DNA from 2 places in the Mesorhizobium sp. M1066 genome. Region 1 is predicted to be linked to the other one. Evidence: predicted binding sites of a transcription regulator. Region 1 holds the regulator's gene; the other holds the start of a gene.
The links. Region 1 encodes LexA, which represses DNA repair genes until DNA is damaged. Its sites were predicted from a motif close to TGTTCNNNNTGTGTTCNG; they were not measured.
Positions count from the first base shown of each region.

Region 2: a site for LexA is predicted at 4,950-4,967, ahead of dinB (DNA polymerase IV). Genes of this name have one in related genera too.

Region 1 is NZ_JAMYMR010000003.1:307,061-314,315, forward strand. Features, by position in the region: gene NKH52_RS07240 (AMP-binding protein) at 1-192, shown strand, start outside; gene kynA (tryptophan 2,3-dioxygenase) at 189-1,025, shown strand; gene kynU (kynureninase) at 1,105-2,352, shown strand; gene lexA (transcriptional repressor LexA) at 2,764-3,504, shown strand; gene NKH52_RS07260 (ComEC/Rec2 family competence protein) at 3,498-5,960, opposite strand; gene gltX (glutamate--tRNA ligase) at 6,063-7,255, shown strand, end outside.
Region 2 is NZ_JAMYMR010000014.1:77,266-84,520, forward strand. Features, by position in the region: gene NKH52_RS18980 (SDR family oxidoreductase) at 19-747, shown strand; gene NKH52_RS18985 (FGGY-family carbohydrate kinase) at 882-2,486, shown strand; gene NKH52_RS18990 (cupin domain-containing protein) at 2,626-3,654, shown strand; gene dinB (DNA polymerase IV) at 3,673-4,920, opposite strand; gene NKH52_RS19000 (winged helix-turn-helix transcriptional regulator) at 5,041-5,457, opposite strand; gene NKH52_RS19005 (dihydrofolate reductase family protein) at 5,604-6,203, shown strand; gene NKH52_RS19010 (2OG-Fe(II) oxygenase) at 6,228-6,971, opposite strand; gene NKH52_RS19015 (methylated-DNA--[protein]-cysteine S-methyltransferase) at 6,968-7,255, opposite strand, start outside.

The DNA of each region.
Region 1 (7,255 bases):
GTCGAGGCGCATGTCGTGCTGGTGCAGGGCGTCGCGCCCGACGCCCTCACCACCAAGCGCCTGCAGGACCATGTCAAGGCAACGATCGCGCCCTATAAATATCCGCGATCGGTAAAATTCATCGCCGCTCTGCCCAAGACCCAGACCGGAAAGATCCAGCGCTTCCGGCTGCGCACGGAGAAAATCAATTGAGCCAACCGTACGATCCGGCGTCCGAAGGCGCCCAGATGTCGTTCAAGGAGCGCATGTCCTACAGCGACTACCTGCACCTGGAGAAAGTGCTGGAGGCCCAGACGCCGCTGTCATCGGCGCATGACGAGATGCTGTTCATCATCCAGCATCAGACCTCCGAGCTCTGGATGAAGCTTGCTCTGCACGAGATTGGCGCCGCGATCCGTTCCATCCGCGCAGACCGGCTCGAGCCGAGCTTCAAGATGCTGTCGCGCGTTGCGCGCATCTTCGAGCAGCTGAACAATGCCTGGGACGTGCTGCGGACGATGACGCCCAGCGAATACACCGAGTTCCGCGACGCGCTCGGCCAGTCCTCGGGTTTCCAGTCCTGGCAGTATCGCGCCATCGAGTTCATGGCCGGCAACCGAAACCTGGCAATGCTCGGGCCGCACAAGCATCGGCCCGACCTGAGCGGGAAGCTGGAAGCGATCCTGGCCGAGCCGTCGCTCTATGACGAGGCACTGCTGCTTTTGGCGCGCAACGGATTCGACATCGGTGCCGATGCCAGGCGCACGGACTGGCGTGAGACGCGAACCGAGAATGAAGAGGTGCTGGTCGCCTGGCAGACCATCTACCGCGATCCGCAGCGCTACTGGATGTTCTACGAACTGGCCGAGAAGCTGGTCGACTTCGAGGACTATTTCCGGCGCTGGCGCTTCAATCACGTCACCACGGTGGAGCGCATCATCGGCCTGAAACGCGGCACCGGCGGCACGTCGGGTGCTTCGTATCTGAAGAAAATGCTCGAGGTCGTGCTGTTCCCGGAGCTGTGGACGGTCCGCACCCGGCTCTGACGTCGAAATGAAAACAGGCACACCGAGGGGACGCGCTGTGGCGGAAAACCCTTCGCGAACAACCGGGGACTGACCGACCATGAGTGGAATTCCTGATCTCGCCGCAGTCGAAGCGATGGATGCCACGGATCCGCTGCGGGCCATGCGCGACCGTTTCATTCTGCCGGAGGGGATGATCTATCTCGACGGCAATTCACTGGGGGCAGCGTCTCATGCCGTTTTCAGCGAGCTGCAGCAGGCGGCGACCCAAGAATGGGCCCAGGATCTCATCCGAGCTTGGAACACGGCCGGATGGTTCGAGATGCCAATCGAACTCGGCGACCAGCTCGGACGCCTGATAGGAGCCGCGGCCGGCCAGACCGTTGTCTGCGACACGACATCGACCAACATCTACAAGGTGCTGCACGCGGCGCTGGAGATGCGGCCCGGCCGGTCGGCCATCGTCGCCGAAGGTGACAGTTTTCCCACCGACCTGTACATCGCCGAAGGCGTGGCCTCGACCCGGGATGGCGTCCTGCTGCGCCTCGCGGGTGTCGACGCGCCGACCATCGAAGAGCTGATCGACGAAAACGTCGCGGTGGTGCTGGTCAATCACGTCAATTACAAATCGGGTGAACTGCGCGACATGGCGGCGCTGACGCGCAAAGCTCATGCGGCCGGAGCGCTGATCGTCTGGGATCTTTGCCACACCGCCGGCGCCCTGCCCGTCGAGCTCGATCACGCAAATGCCGATTTCGCCATCGGCTGCACCTACAAGTACCTCAACGGCGGTCCGGGCGCACCGGCCTTCATCTATGCCGCGCAGCGCCACCACGGCGATATCAGCCAGCCGCTCAGCGGCTGGTGGGGCCATGCGCGGCCCTTTGCCTTCGAACGGGGTTATGTTGCCGGCACCGGCATCCGCCGCTTTCTGTGCGGCACCCAGCCTGTCCTGTCGATGCGGGCGCTCAAAGGCGCGCTTGCCATCTGGAGCGACGTCGACATGGCGGCATTGCGGAAGAAGAGCGTCGCACTGACAGAACTGTTCATCCAGCTCGTCGAAGCCAAGTGCGGCGCCTACGGTCTCACGCTGGAGACCACCCGCGACGCGACCAGGCGTGGCAGCCAGGTGTCGTTCCTTCACGACCATGGCTATCAAATCATGCGGGCGCTGATCGAGCGCGGGGTGATCGGTGACTTCCGTGCGCCATCGACCATCCGTTTCGGCTTCACGCCGCTGTATGTCGGCTACAAGGATGTGTGGCTGGCGGTTGAGGTGCTGGAGGATATTCTGCGCACGGGCGCATGGAAGGACCAGCGTTTCGCGGTCAAAGAAGCCGTTACCTGACGCAACGATCCCCGCGATCCGCCGCCGCCGCCCTCACTGCCTGGCAGATGACGGAGGGCTGAATTTCCAGCCACAAATGCCAACAGACGTTGGCGTTTTGGCTCCGTTTCGTTCACGGCAAACGAACGTCCCGAAGATTTATATCGTCCTTTGTGGAGGTCGATAGATTGATAATGCCAATCCTTGGGTCGAGGATGAGCCACAGGTCATTAACCATAATAATTTCAATGTGAGCAGGCGCATCGCCGTGCCTGGCGCTTGTTGATCGCGACCCGCTGGCAAGCGCCAAATAATTTCAGCAGCCTTAACAAATTCATTAAACTTTAAACGGTTGCAGAACACAACTGGAACAGATAGGGTTTGTTCTGGGTTTGTTTTTCGATTCTGGTTTCAGGTAACCTGGGGGCCGCCATGCTGACGCGCAAGCAACATGAACTGCTGATGTTCATCCATGAACGCCTGAAGGAGAGCGGCATTCCGCCATCCTTCGACGAGATGAAGGAGGCGCTTGACCTTGCCTCCAAATCCGGGATTCATCGGCTGATCACCGCACTTGAGGAGCGCGGCTTTATTCGCCGGTTGCCCAACCGGGCACGCGCGCTGGAAGTGCTGCGATTGCCGGACTCGATCGCGCCCGGCCTCAACGCGGCAAAGAAGTTTTCGCCAAGCGTCATCCAGGGCAGTCTCGGTCAGGGTGGTGCCCTTGGCCGGCAGATCAAGCCGGCGCCTTCGCGGATGCCCTCGCCCGGCAATGATGACGATGCGGTCTCCGCCGTGTCGATCCCGGTCATGGGCCGTATCGCCGCCGGTGTGCCGATCGATGCCATCCAGCATCAGACGCATTCGATCTCGGTGCCGCCGGACATGATCATGGGCGGCGCCCACTATGCGCTGGAGGTCAAGGGCGACTCGATGATCGAGGCCGGTATCTTCGACGGCGACACCGTCATCATCCGCAATGCCGACACGGCGAGCCCCGGCGAGATCATCGTGGCGCTGGTCGATGAAGAGGAAGCGACGCTGAAGCGGTTCCGCCGCAAGGGCGCTTCGATTGCTCTCGAAGCCGCCAATCCGGCCTATGAAACCCGTATTTTCGGCCCGGACAGGGTCAAGGTGCAAGGCAAGCTCGTCGGCCTGATCCGCCGCTACTGAGCCGGCTGCGGGTTGGCCGCTGGCTTCTCCGGTTTCTTGAAGGGTGCCAGCCCCCTCGCCTCACGAGAGTATTTGCGTTGCGTGTGCCAGGGCCGATATGGGCTGTCCACCGCGAAGCTGATCGTCGCTGGCGTGGTCGCCGATTGGCGATCGAAGAAGACCGCGGCACTGCCTTTGCGAGCCAGTTGCCGCTTGGTGATGACGAGAACCAGCGGATTGTGACAGGCGTCATACGCGGTGGCGTCATTGATGACGATCAACTCGGCGAAGCCGCAGGCTTTCCAGGCGTCCTTGCGGTCCTCGACATAGGCAATGATCGCACCGGACATGTGCCTGGCCACGCAAACGCCTGAGGAGCAATAGAACGGCGATCCCAGCGGCAGATCAACGGCATCCGCGACATCGAATTGCCCATCGCTGTTGTCGAACACCTCTGGCACGACGATGGTTTCTGATGTCAGGGCGCGTTTCCAGTTATCGACGGTGAATTCGTTCGGCCGTTCCCGGCTGACGGCAAGCTCGCCGCCACCGATCGGCAACGCCACCAGCCGGGCGTCTTCCGAGATCAGCACATCCGGCGTGCGCGTATCCGAGACCGTCAGCAGGCCGGCAAGCGCGAAGGGCAGAGCAGCGAGCCGCAGCCAAGTTGTCGCCATCGTCGCGATGACCAAAGCAATCGCCACCAGCAGGACCGACTGTTGCGAAATCAGCCCGACCCCATCGACAGGCGAACGCTCGGAGATCCAGCCGGATATGGCGATCATCATCGTCAGGCCCTTACCCATCAGGTAGAGAGCCGGCCAATCCAATCCGAAAGGCATCAGCAGCGCGCTGGCGACGGCCAGGAACATGACGACGGTGACGATCGGCATAACCGCGAGATTGGCAAACAGGCTAAGCGGCGAGACACGCTGAAAATGCCAGATGGCAAACAGCGTCGTCGCGCTTCCGGCGATGATCGAGGTCATGGCAAGGCCGGTTGCCGCCAGCAGGAATTTTCGCGTCAGGAAACCTGGCATGGATCGCTTTGGCGGCGGCGGTCTTGCTTTTCCCGCGCGGTGATCGGCCCAGCCGGCATAGGCGCCGACCAGAGCCGCGGTCGCGGCGAACGACATCTGAAAACTCGGGCCGACCACCTCATGCGGCGACACCACGATGACGGCGATCGCCGAGATCGCCAGATTGCGCATGGTGAGTGCTGCTCGATCGAACAGCACGGCAATCAGCATCACCGCCAGCATGATGAAGCTGCGCTCGGCGGCAACGACGACTCCCGAGATGATGAGATAGGCCGCGATCGAGAACAGTGCGGCGGCGGCGGCATACTTCTTGACCGGGCGACGCGCGGAAAAGTCGGGAAACAAGGCGAAGGCGCCGCGCAGCAAACCCATGATGGTGCCGGCGACCAGAGCCATGTGCAGTCCCGAAATGGAGATGATGTGATAGATGCCGGTACGTCGCATCGCCTCATTGATGTCATCGGGAATGCCGGCGCGCACGCCGACGATCAGCGCCGCGGCGATCTCGCCTTCGGCGCCGCCGACGCTCGCCCTGATATGGTCGGCGATGCCTTCACGGGCATTTTCCACGCTAGAGGAAATTCGGGCCGGCAGCGGCATGTCGCCGTCATCGTTGACGACAAGCTTTGGATTGCCGAGAAAGAACCCGCTGCCACCGATGCCGGCAAAATAGCTGTCGAAGGAGAAGTCATAGCTGTCCGGCCGCACCGGTCCGGTCGGCGGCAAGAGCTTGGCATATCCGGTGATGAGGGAGCCGGCGGTCACGTCAGCCGGGATCTTGCGTGCCGAAAGCCGCACCCGTTCCGGCGCATAGCGCAGTTTCGGTCTTGCGGTCGATGTCACGTCGATGGTCAGCCGGATGCGGCCGGTTTCCATCCGGTCGAGCGAGACGACGCGGCCGGTCACCTGCGTCGAGATTTCCGAGCCCAACATTTGTGTGCCCGCACGCCACGTCTCGACCTTGGCAGCAAGCAGTCCTAGGGCGCACAAAAGTGCCGCCATGAAACACAGATGGGTCTTTGGCCATGAGCGCGAGACCAGCGCACAGACCCCCGTCAGAATGACAACCGCGACAGGTCTCGCAAAGTCGGGCTCGGCCGTCAGCGAAAAATAGCCGATCGCTCCGATCGCCAGACAGACCGGCACCAGCAGGAAGGCTACGCCCCGATCGAGTTCCAGGCTCGCCGCCATGTTCACGCTGTGGCGCAGGCGAGGCAGTGATGTCAGGCCGATCTGCCGGCGCACGCGCACGATCCTGCCGGTTTCGGCAACAGGAACAGAGGCGGCGACATCCGCTTGCAAGGGCGCCTTGCCGGGATCCGGCACGAGGGGTGACGGCGGCGGCAACGAGGCTGGCAGAGGCGCAAACAGGGACCGTTCGCTGACGCCAATGGCAGCGTCCTCGCCCTGATCCGAGCCCCAGCCTCGTCCAGCCATCAGGTCTGCCCCTTGCGCCCTCGACACCCTATGCTACATGAACGCCGGGCGCGCGAAAGTCCGCGCAACCGCACCCCGCTTCAGATGGTTTCCGAGAGTTCCATGTCCGACAAGGTCGTCACCCGTTTTGCCCCCTCGCCCACCGGCTATCTGCACATAGGCGGCGCGCGCACGGCGCTGTTCAACTGGCTGTATGCAAAGCACACTGGCGGCACGATGCTGCTGCGCATCGAAGACACCGACCGTGAACGCTCCAATGAAGCCGCGACGGCTGCCATCCTCGACGGGCTTTCCTGGCTTGGCCTGAGCTGGGACGGCGAGCCGGTGTCACAGTTCGAGCGTGCGCCGCGCCACCGCGAGGTGGCCGAGGAACTCGTACGCATGGGCAAGGCCTATTATTGCTACGCCACGCCAGCCGAATTGGAGGCAATGCGCGAGGCCGCCAGAGCCAAGGGGCTGCCACCCCGCTATGACGGCCGCTGGCGCGACCGCGACCCCTCAGAGGCGCCCGCAGGCGCCAAGGGCGCCATCCGCATCAAGGCGCCGACCGAAGGCGAGACCATCGTCCATGACCGTGTCCAGGGCGACGTGCGCTTTCCCAACAAGGATCTCGACGACTTCATCATCCTGCGTTCGGACGGCAATCCCACTTACATGCATGCCGTCGTCGTCGACGATCATGACATGGCCGTCACCCACATCATTCGTGGCGATGATCATCTGACCAATGCCGCCCGCCAGACCGTCATCTACAACGCCATGGGCTGGGACGTGCCGTCCATGTCGCATATCCCGCTGATCCACGGCGCCGATGGCGCCAAGCTGTCGAAGCGGCATGGCGCGCTTGGCGTCGAGGCCTATCGCGCCATGGGCTACCTGCCGGAGGCGCTGCTCAACTACCTGGCGCGCCTCGGCTGGAGCCATGGCGACGACGAGATCATGTCGATCAAGGATATGATCTCATGGTTCGATATCGGCGACGTCAACAAGGGCGCGGCGCGCTTCGACTTCGCCAAGCTGGAGGCGATCAACGGCGCGCATATGCGCCGCATGAGCGATGCCGAACTGTTCGACATCTTCATCGCCACCCTGCCCTATCTCGAAGGTGGCCCGGCGATCGCCGCGCGCCTGAACGAGAGCACCAAGGCGCAGTTGCTGGCAGCGCTTCCGGGCCTGAAGGAGCGCGCCAAGACGCTGGTCGAGCTCGTCGACGGCGCAGCCTTCCTGTTTGCCACGCGACCGCTGCCGATCGACGACAAGGCGGCCCTTCTGCTCACCGACGATGCTCGCAAGAT
Region 2 (7,255 bases), on a different contig from region 1:
ATCAACAGGAAGCAAGACATGAGCGAAGAACTGTCCGGAAAAGTTGCCGCCGTCACCGGCGCGGCATCAGGCATCGGCCTCGAATGTGCCAGGCACATGCTGGCGGCCGGCGCCACAGTGGTGCTGGTCGACCGTGCCGAGGCGACGCTGAACAAACTGTGCGCCGAGCTCGGTTCGAAGGCGATCCCGTTGGTGATCGACCTGATGCAGCCGGCAAGCGTCGCCACCATGATGCCGCAGATTCTGGAGAAAGCCGGCCAGCTCGACATCTTCCATGCCAATGCCGGCGCCTATGTCGGCGGCGAGGTAGCGACCGGCGATCCCGACGCCTGGGACCGCATGCTCAACCTCAACATCAATGCCTGCTTCCGCTCGATCCAGGCGGTGCTGCCGCACATGATCGAGCGCAAGACGGGTGACATCATCGTCACCAGTTCGATCGCCGGTCTGGTCCCGGTGGTCTGGGAGCCGATCTACACGGCCTCCAAGCACGCCGTGCAGGCCTTCGTCCACACGGTGCGCCGGCAGGTCGCCAAGCATGGCCTGCGCGTCGGCGCGGTAGCGCCGGGCCCGGTGGTGACGGCGCTGGTCGACGACTGGCCGAAGGCCAAGCTAGAGGAAGAACTCGCCGCCGGTGGCCTGATGCAGCCGCGCGAAGTGGCCGAAGCGGTGATGTTCATGCTGACCCGCCCGCGCAACGTGACGATCCGGGATTTGGTGATTTTGCCGCAGAGCAATGATTTGTGAGGGGAATAAGGGAGTAGGGGAGTAGGGGAATTGGACAACACGAAATTCGGGAATCCGATACCTTGTCAGAGCCCTCACTGCTTCACTTCCTACTCCCCTACTCCCCTACTCCCCTAGCCTGAGAGATTGAAACCATGCCGCATTGCTATCTCGGCATCGACGTCGGCACCGGCAGCGCGCGGGCCGGGGTGTTCGATCGGTCCGGAAACCTGCTTGCCTCGGCCAAGCAGGACATCGAGGTCTGGCGTGAGCCCGGCGACATTGTCGAGCAGTCGAGCAATGACATCTGGCGGGCGGTGTGCATTGTCGTCCGCGCGGCCGTCGCGCAGTCTAGCATAGCGCCCGAGGCGATCGCCGGCATCGGGTTCGACGCCACTTGTTCGCTGGTGGTGCTGGGCGAGGGCGGCGCGCCGCTGCCGGTAAGCAAGTCCGGCAATTCGGAACGCAACATCATCGTCTGGATGGATCACCGCGCGGTCGAGCAGACGCGCCGCATCAACCGCAGCGGCGAGGCGGTGCTGAACTATGTCGGCGGCGTCATCTCGCCGGAAATGGAAACGCCGAAACTCCTTTGGCTAGCGGAAAACCTGCCCGACACGTTCAACGCCGCCTGGCAGTTCATGGACCTCGCCGATTTCCTCACCTGGCGCGCGACCGGCAGCCTTGCCCGCTCGGTCTGCACGGTGACTTGCAAATGGACCTATCTGGCGCATGAAAGCCGCTGGGACGAGGCCTATTTCCGCACCATCGGACTAGGGAGCCTGGCCGACGAGGGGTTCGCGCGCATCGGCACGCAGATCGTGCCGGCGGGTGCCGCACTTGGCGGCGGGCTGACCGCGCAGGCGGCTGCGGACCTTGGTCTCGTCGCCGGCACCGCGGTGGCGGCGGGGCTGATCGACGCGCATGCCGGCGGTGTCGGCACGGTCGGCGCGCGCGGCGCGTTCGGCAGCGTTCTGTCGCGCATGGCCTATGTCTTCGGCACCTCAGCCTGCACCATGTCGTCGACCGCCGAGCCGGCCTTCGTCGACGGCGTCTGGGGTCCGTATTTCTCGGCCATGGTGCCGGGCCTGTGGCTGAACGAGGGCGGCCAGTCGGCAGCCGGTGCTGCTATCGACCATCTGGTGCGCATGCATCCCGCGGCGGGCGAGGCGGCGGCCAAGGCGCAAGCCGAGGGGCTCAGCCTCAGCGCCTGGCTGTCGTTGCAGGCGCAAGGCCGCAACGGGGCCGCAGCGACGCCGGCGCTGGTCGGCGGTATCCATGTGGTGCCGGAGTTTCTCGGCAACCGCGCGCCTTTCGCCGACCCGGACGCGCGAGCGCTGATCGCCGGGCTCGATCTAGACACCAGCCTCGACAGCCTGGTCGGGCTCTATGTCGCCGGAGTCTGCGGGCTGGGCTACGGCGCGCGCCAGATCGTGCGGGCCGAGCATGACAAGGGCATTCCCGTCGACACCATCGTCGTCAGCGGCGGCGCCGGCCAAAGCCCGCTGGTGCGCCAGCTGCTTGCCGACACGACCGGCATGGTGGTGGTGGCGTCGACCTCGCCGGAGCCGGTGCTGCTGGGCTCGGCGATGCTCGGCGCCGTCGCCGCCGGAACCTACAAGGATGTCGCGGCGGCCATGGCCGGCATGTCGGAGCTCGGCGAGGTCTATCATCCCGACGCTACGCTGGCCGGCTGGCATGCCAAGCGCTTCACGGCGTTCGAGTTGCTGCAGCAGGCCGGCAAGGCCATCCGAGGCTGAAGCGAGCGGCTCGTGTCGGGCTCTGTCAGGAGCGTGGCGAACACCGCTTGGCGATGATGCCGGAAGCTGGCAGCTTTGTTCTGTCGTGGACCCTCCTGCGGCTTGCGAAGAGGGCAGGGCGACAGGAGCAGGAGGCCCGATGGCAGACGACAAATCGCCAGTGCCATTCGCATCGGACAGTGTGCCGTGGACGGAATGGTCCGATGTGCCGCGCTTCGGCATGCGCTACCGGCATTTGTCGCTGGCCGCGCTTGGCGAAACCTATCATGTCGGCGTGGCGATCGAGGAGTTGCCGGCGGGCAAGCAGACCTCGCCAGCGCACTACCACATTTTCGAGGAGGAGCATGTCTTCATCCTCGAGGGGACGCTCACCGCGCAGGTCGGCGACGCCTCCTATGCCATGAAGGCCGGCGACTACATCTGCTTTCCGGCCGGGGCGGCGGCAGGGCATTGCCTCATCAACACCAGCGACGCACCCTGCCGCTACGTCATCGTCGGCGAGCGCAACCCGAACGACGTTGTCGTCTACACCGCCTCCAACAAGGTGCTGGTGCGCGCGCTGGGCAGCCGTGCGATCTTCGACCTCGCGGCAACTCGAACCTACTGGGACGGTGAGAGCACCGGCCTTGCCGCCGGCGATCCGTTGCCGTCGGATGTGACGGCCGGTGTCACCAAGGCCCCGGCCGCGCCGATCCCGCCTGTTGCCAGCGATGCTGTCGAATGGAAGCTGGAAGGTGAGGGGCCGCGGTTCGGCGGCCGGTCCAGGCATCTGACCTATGCCGCTCTGGGACGGTCCGATTATCACGTCGGCATGCTGATCGAGGCGCCGGCGCCCGGCATGCGTCTGGCGCCCAGGCACTACCACATGCTGGAAGAGGAGCATGCGCTGATCCTGGAAGGGCAGGTGACGCTGCTGCTTGGCGAGGAGCGCCACGAGATGAAAGCGGGCGACTATGTCTGCTTTCCCGCTGGCCTGGCGGTCGGACATTCCTTCCTCAACAGCGGCACGGGACCGTGCCGCTATCTGATGATCGGCGAGAAAAACCCCAACGAGGTCTGCGTCTATCCCGATTCCAACAAGATGGCGGTCGACGCCTTGCGCCGGCGCGACGGCATTTTCGACATGGCAGCGGTGAGGCGGTACTGGGATGGCGAGGAGACGAAATAGCGCCCGGCGGTCCCAGGTTCACAATTCCTTCTCCGCCAATTCCCTGAAGTCGTCGGGCACCGAGCGCGCCGCTTCCAGTGCCACCGTGCCGTAGCCGACCGCCTGTTTGCCGAAGCGTTCGCGGATCTTGTCGATGGCGCGGTCGGCGTCGAAGCGTGCCAGGCCTTTCCTGGTGCCGGGCCGGCGTTTCTCGTCGGCGAGGCCGAGCGGCAGTTCGAGCTGTAGCTCGAAGCTTTCCTCAAGATGCGAGACCGAGATCGCCAGCAGCGAGATCGTTTTGTCATGCGGGTGGTCGGCGAGCACGCCGCGCACCAGGTCGCCGGCGATCTCGGCCAGCATCGTCGTCGCCGAGATCGGCTGGTCGAGCGTGATCGAGCGCGTAACGGCGCTCAGATCAGCAAAGCGCACGCGCACCGTCACCGTGCGGCCGGGCCGTGCCTTGGAGCGCAGCCGGCTGGCGATGCGGTCGGCCAGATGCAGCAGAGTGGGCACGATGACCCGTGCTACGGCAGGCTTCTCTCCGAGCGCCGATTGCGCGCCGGCCGAATGCGCCCGGCGCTTCGTCTCCAGTTTTCGCGGGTCACGGTTCCAGGACAATGCGGCCAGCTTTTCGCCGGCGGCCGGACCGAGCAGCCGCGTCAGCGCGCCGCGATGTGTCCTCGCCAGCTCTCCGATGGTCTCGATGCCGATTTCCGCCAGCCGCGCTTTGGTCGCCGGGCCGACGCCCCACATCAGCCTCACCGGCAGATCGTGCAGGAAGGCGAGTTCGCTACCGGGGTCGACCACCACCAGCCCGTCGGGCTTGGCGACCTGCGAGGCGATCTTGGCCAGGTGCTTGGTGCGCGCCACGCCGATCGAGATCGGCAGGCCGAGTTCGGCGCGCACCCGGCTGCGGATCGTCGTGGCGATCTCCTGTGGGGAGCCGAACAGATGCGTGCAGCCGGCGACATCGGCAAAGGCCTCGTCGATGGAGATGCGCTCGACCACCGGGGTAAAATCGTCGAGCACCTTGATCGCCGCGTCGCCCAGCCGCTGGTAATGGCTGAAATTACCGCCGACGAAGATCAGATGCGGGCAGAGTTCGCGCGCCTTGCGCCCGGGCATGCCGCCGCGCACGCCAAAGGCGCGGGCCTCGTAGGAAGCGGCGAGCACGACGCCGCCGCCCACCGCGATCGGCTTGCCGCGCAGCGACGGATCGAGCAACTGCTCGACCGAGGCGTAGAAAGCGTCGAGATCGGCATGCAGGATGGTGGCTGTCGTTTCCATCGACCGCACATCCGCAGTTGCTGATAGATTGGAACAAATAAAGAACAAAGATGGATCATTGTCAAGGGAAGGGCGAATTGTGCGGCAACAGCCATGCCGGTTCGGCCTGAACGCAACCGCCTAGACAATATGCTCCGCTCGCAGCGCCGCTTTCATCTTTTCCAGCGCCGCTTCGCCGCCTGCCACCAGTTCGTCGGCAATCCTGGCCAGCTTGTCGTCGGCCTTGCGGTGCTTGCTGCCCCAGGCGCCGAGCGTCGCCAGCACCGGCAAGAGGTCGATGCCTGCCTCGGTCAGCCGGTAGACCGTTCTCAAGCCATGCGTCGGGTCGTCGCTTCGGGTGAGGATGCCTTCCTCCTGAAGCGTTTGCAGCCGCTCGGCCAACGTGCGCGAGGAGATGCCTTCGTCGGATTGCAGGAATTCGCGAAAGTGCTTTTTCCCGGCGAAGACCATGTCGCGGATGATGAGCAGCGTCCAGCGGTCGCCGATCAGTTCGAGCGACAGGTTGATCGGGCAGCCGGATTTTTCGCGCGTCGACATCTATGGTTCCATTTTTAAATCACTTTACTATTGATACTGTTCTCGCCCTATGTCAATGGTTCCAAATGTAAACCATTTAACGCTGACCATGCTGCCCCGCAATTTCGCCTGCACGCTTTGAGCCGGACAAGACGAGGAGAACGACGATGAGAAAACTGATCCTTCAGATGCAGATGTCGGTCGACGGCTTTGTCGGCGCCAATGAGGACCATGCCTGGCAGCTCTGGGAATGGGGTGACGAGGGCGCCTGGGACGGTGCGCTGAAGCAGGACTTCAACGCCGTCTTCGCCGGCATCGACACCATCCTGCTCAGCCGCAAGATGGCGCAGGAGGGCTATCTTGCCCATTGGGGTAATGCGGCGAAGAAATTTCCGCGCGATCCCTTCTATGCGTTCGCACAACGCGTCGTCGACGCCCGCAAGGTGGTGCTGAGCGACAAGCTCAAGCAATCGGCCTGGGAGCCGGCTTGGGAGCGCACGAGGGTGGCCAGCGGCGACCTGCCGCGCGAAGTCAATGCGCTGAAGGCGGGCGAGGGCGGCGACATGGCGGTGTTCGGCGGCGCCGGTTTCGCGTCGGCGCTGATTGCGGCCGGGCTGGTCGACGAGTTCCAGCTTTTCATCAACCCGGCGGTGCTGGGTGCGGGCCGCCGGATTTTTGATCAGGGCGGTTTTAGGAACCTGCGGCTGCTCGGCTCGAAGGCCTATGCCTGTGGCATGGTGGTCAGCCGCTATGCGCCGGCGGGGTGAGGGGGACCTCCATCTTCTCCCTGCTCACTTCGCATCGTGAAAAATGATCCCGACCGTGTGGCGCATGCCTGAGCGCAGACGACTGACGCCATGGCGCAGGTTGACCCGGTAGTTGCCTTTGGTGCCCTGCACCGGCCGGTTGTGGACGGCGAAGACAACGGCGTCGCCCTGGCGCAGCGGCACCACTTCGACCCGGCTCTGCATGCGCGGGCGCTGCTCGGTCAGCGCGAACTCGCCGCCGCTGAAATCCCGGCCCGGTTCGGAGAGCAGGATCGCCACCTGCAGCGGAAAGGCGAGGTCGCCATAGAGATCCTGGTGCAGGCAATTGAAGTCGCCGGGCACATATTGCAGCAGCAGCGGCGTCGACCGTGTCTGGCCGGCGGCATGGCACTGATCGAGAAACGCGGCATGCGTCGCGGGATAACGCATGGCCTGCCCCATGCGCTCGTTCCACCGATTGGCGACCTCGGCCAGCCTGGGATAGAGCGCGCTGCGCAGACCGCCCAATAGGTCGGGCAAGGGATAGCGGAAGTAGCGGTACTCGCCCTTGCCGAAGCCGTGCCTGGCCATTTGGATGTGGCTGCGGAAATGCTCTTCGTTGGGATAGAGGCCGGCGATCTGCCAGCATTCTTCGGGCGAGAGCAATTTCTCGATCACCGCGCAGCCGAAGCCGTCGAGTTCGGCAGCAAGGGCGGGCCAGTCGTAATCGGCGATGCGCGTCCCGGCGGCTTCGATCACCGATCTGGCAATTTTGGCATGGGCATTCATATCGTAGCCTCCTTGTCGAGCAGGGCGCGTTTGCGTTCGACACCCCAGCGGTAACCGGCCAGTGAGCCGTCGGCGCGGACGACACGGTGGCAGGGAATGCCCAGCGCGATTGCGTTGGCCGCACAGGCCGTCGCCACAGCGCGGGCGCCGTTCGGCTGGCCGAGACGCCGGGCGAGCGCGGTGTAGGTGATGGTGGCGCCGCACGGGATGCTGCGCAGCACATCCCAAACCTGTTGCTGGAATGGCGTGCCGTGGCGGATGTCGAGCGGGAGGTCGAGGCCGAC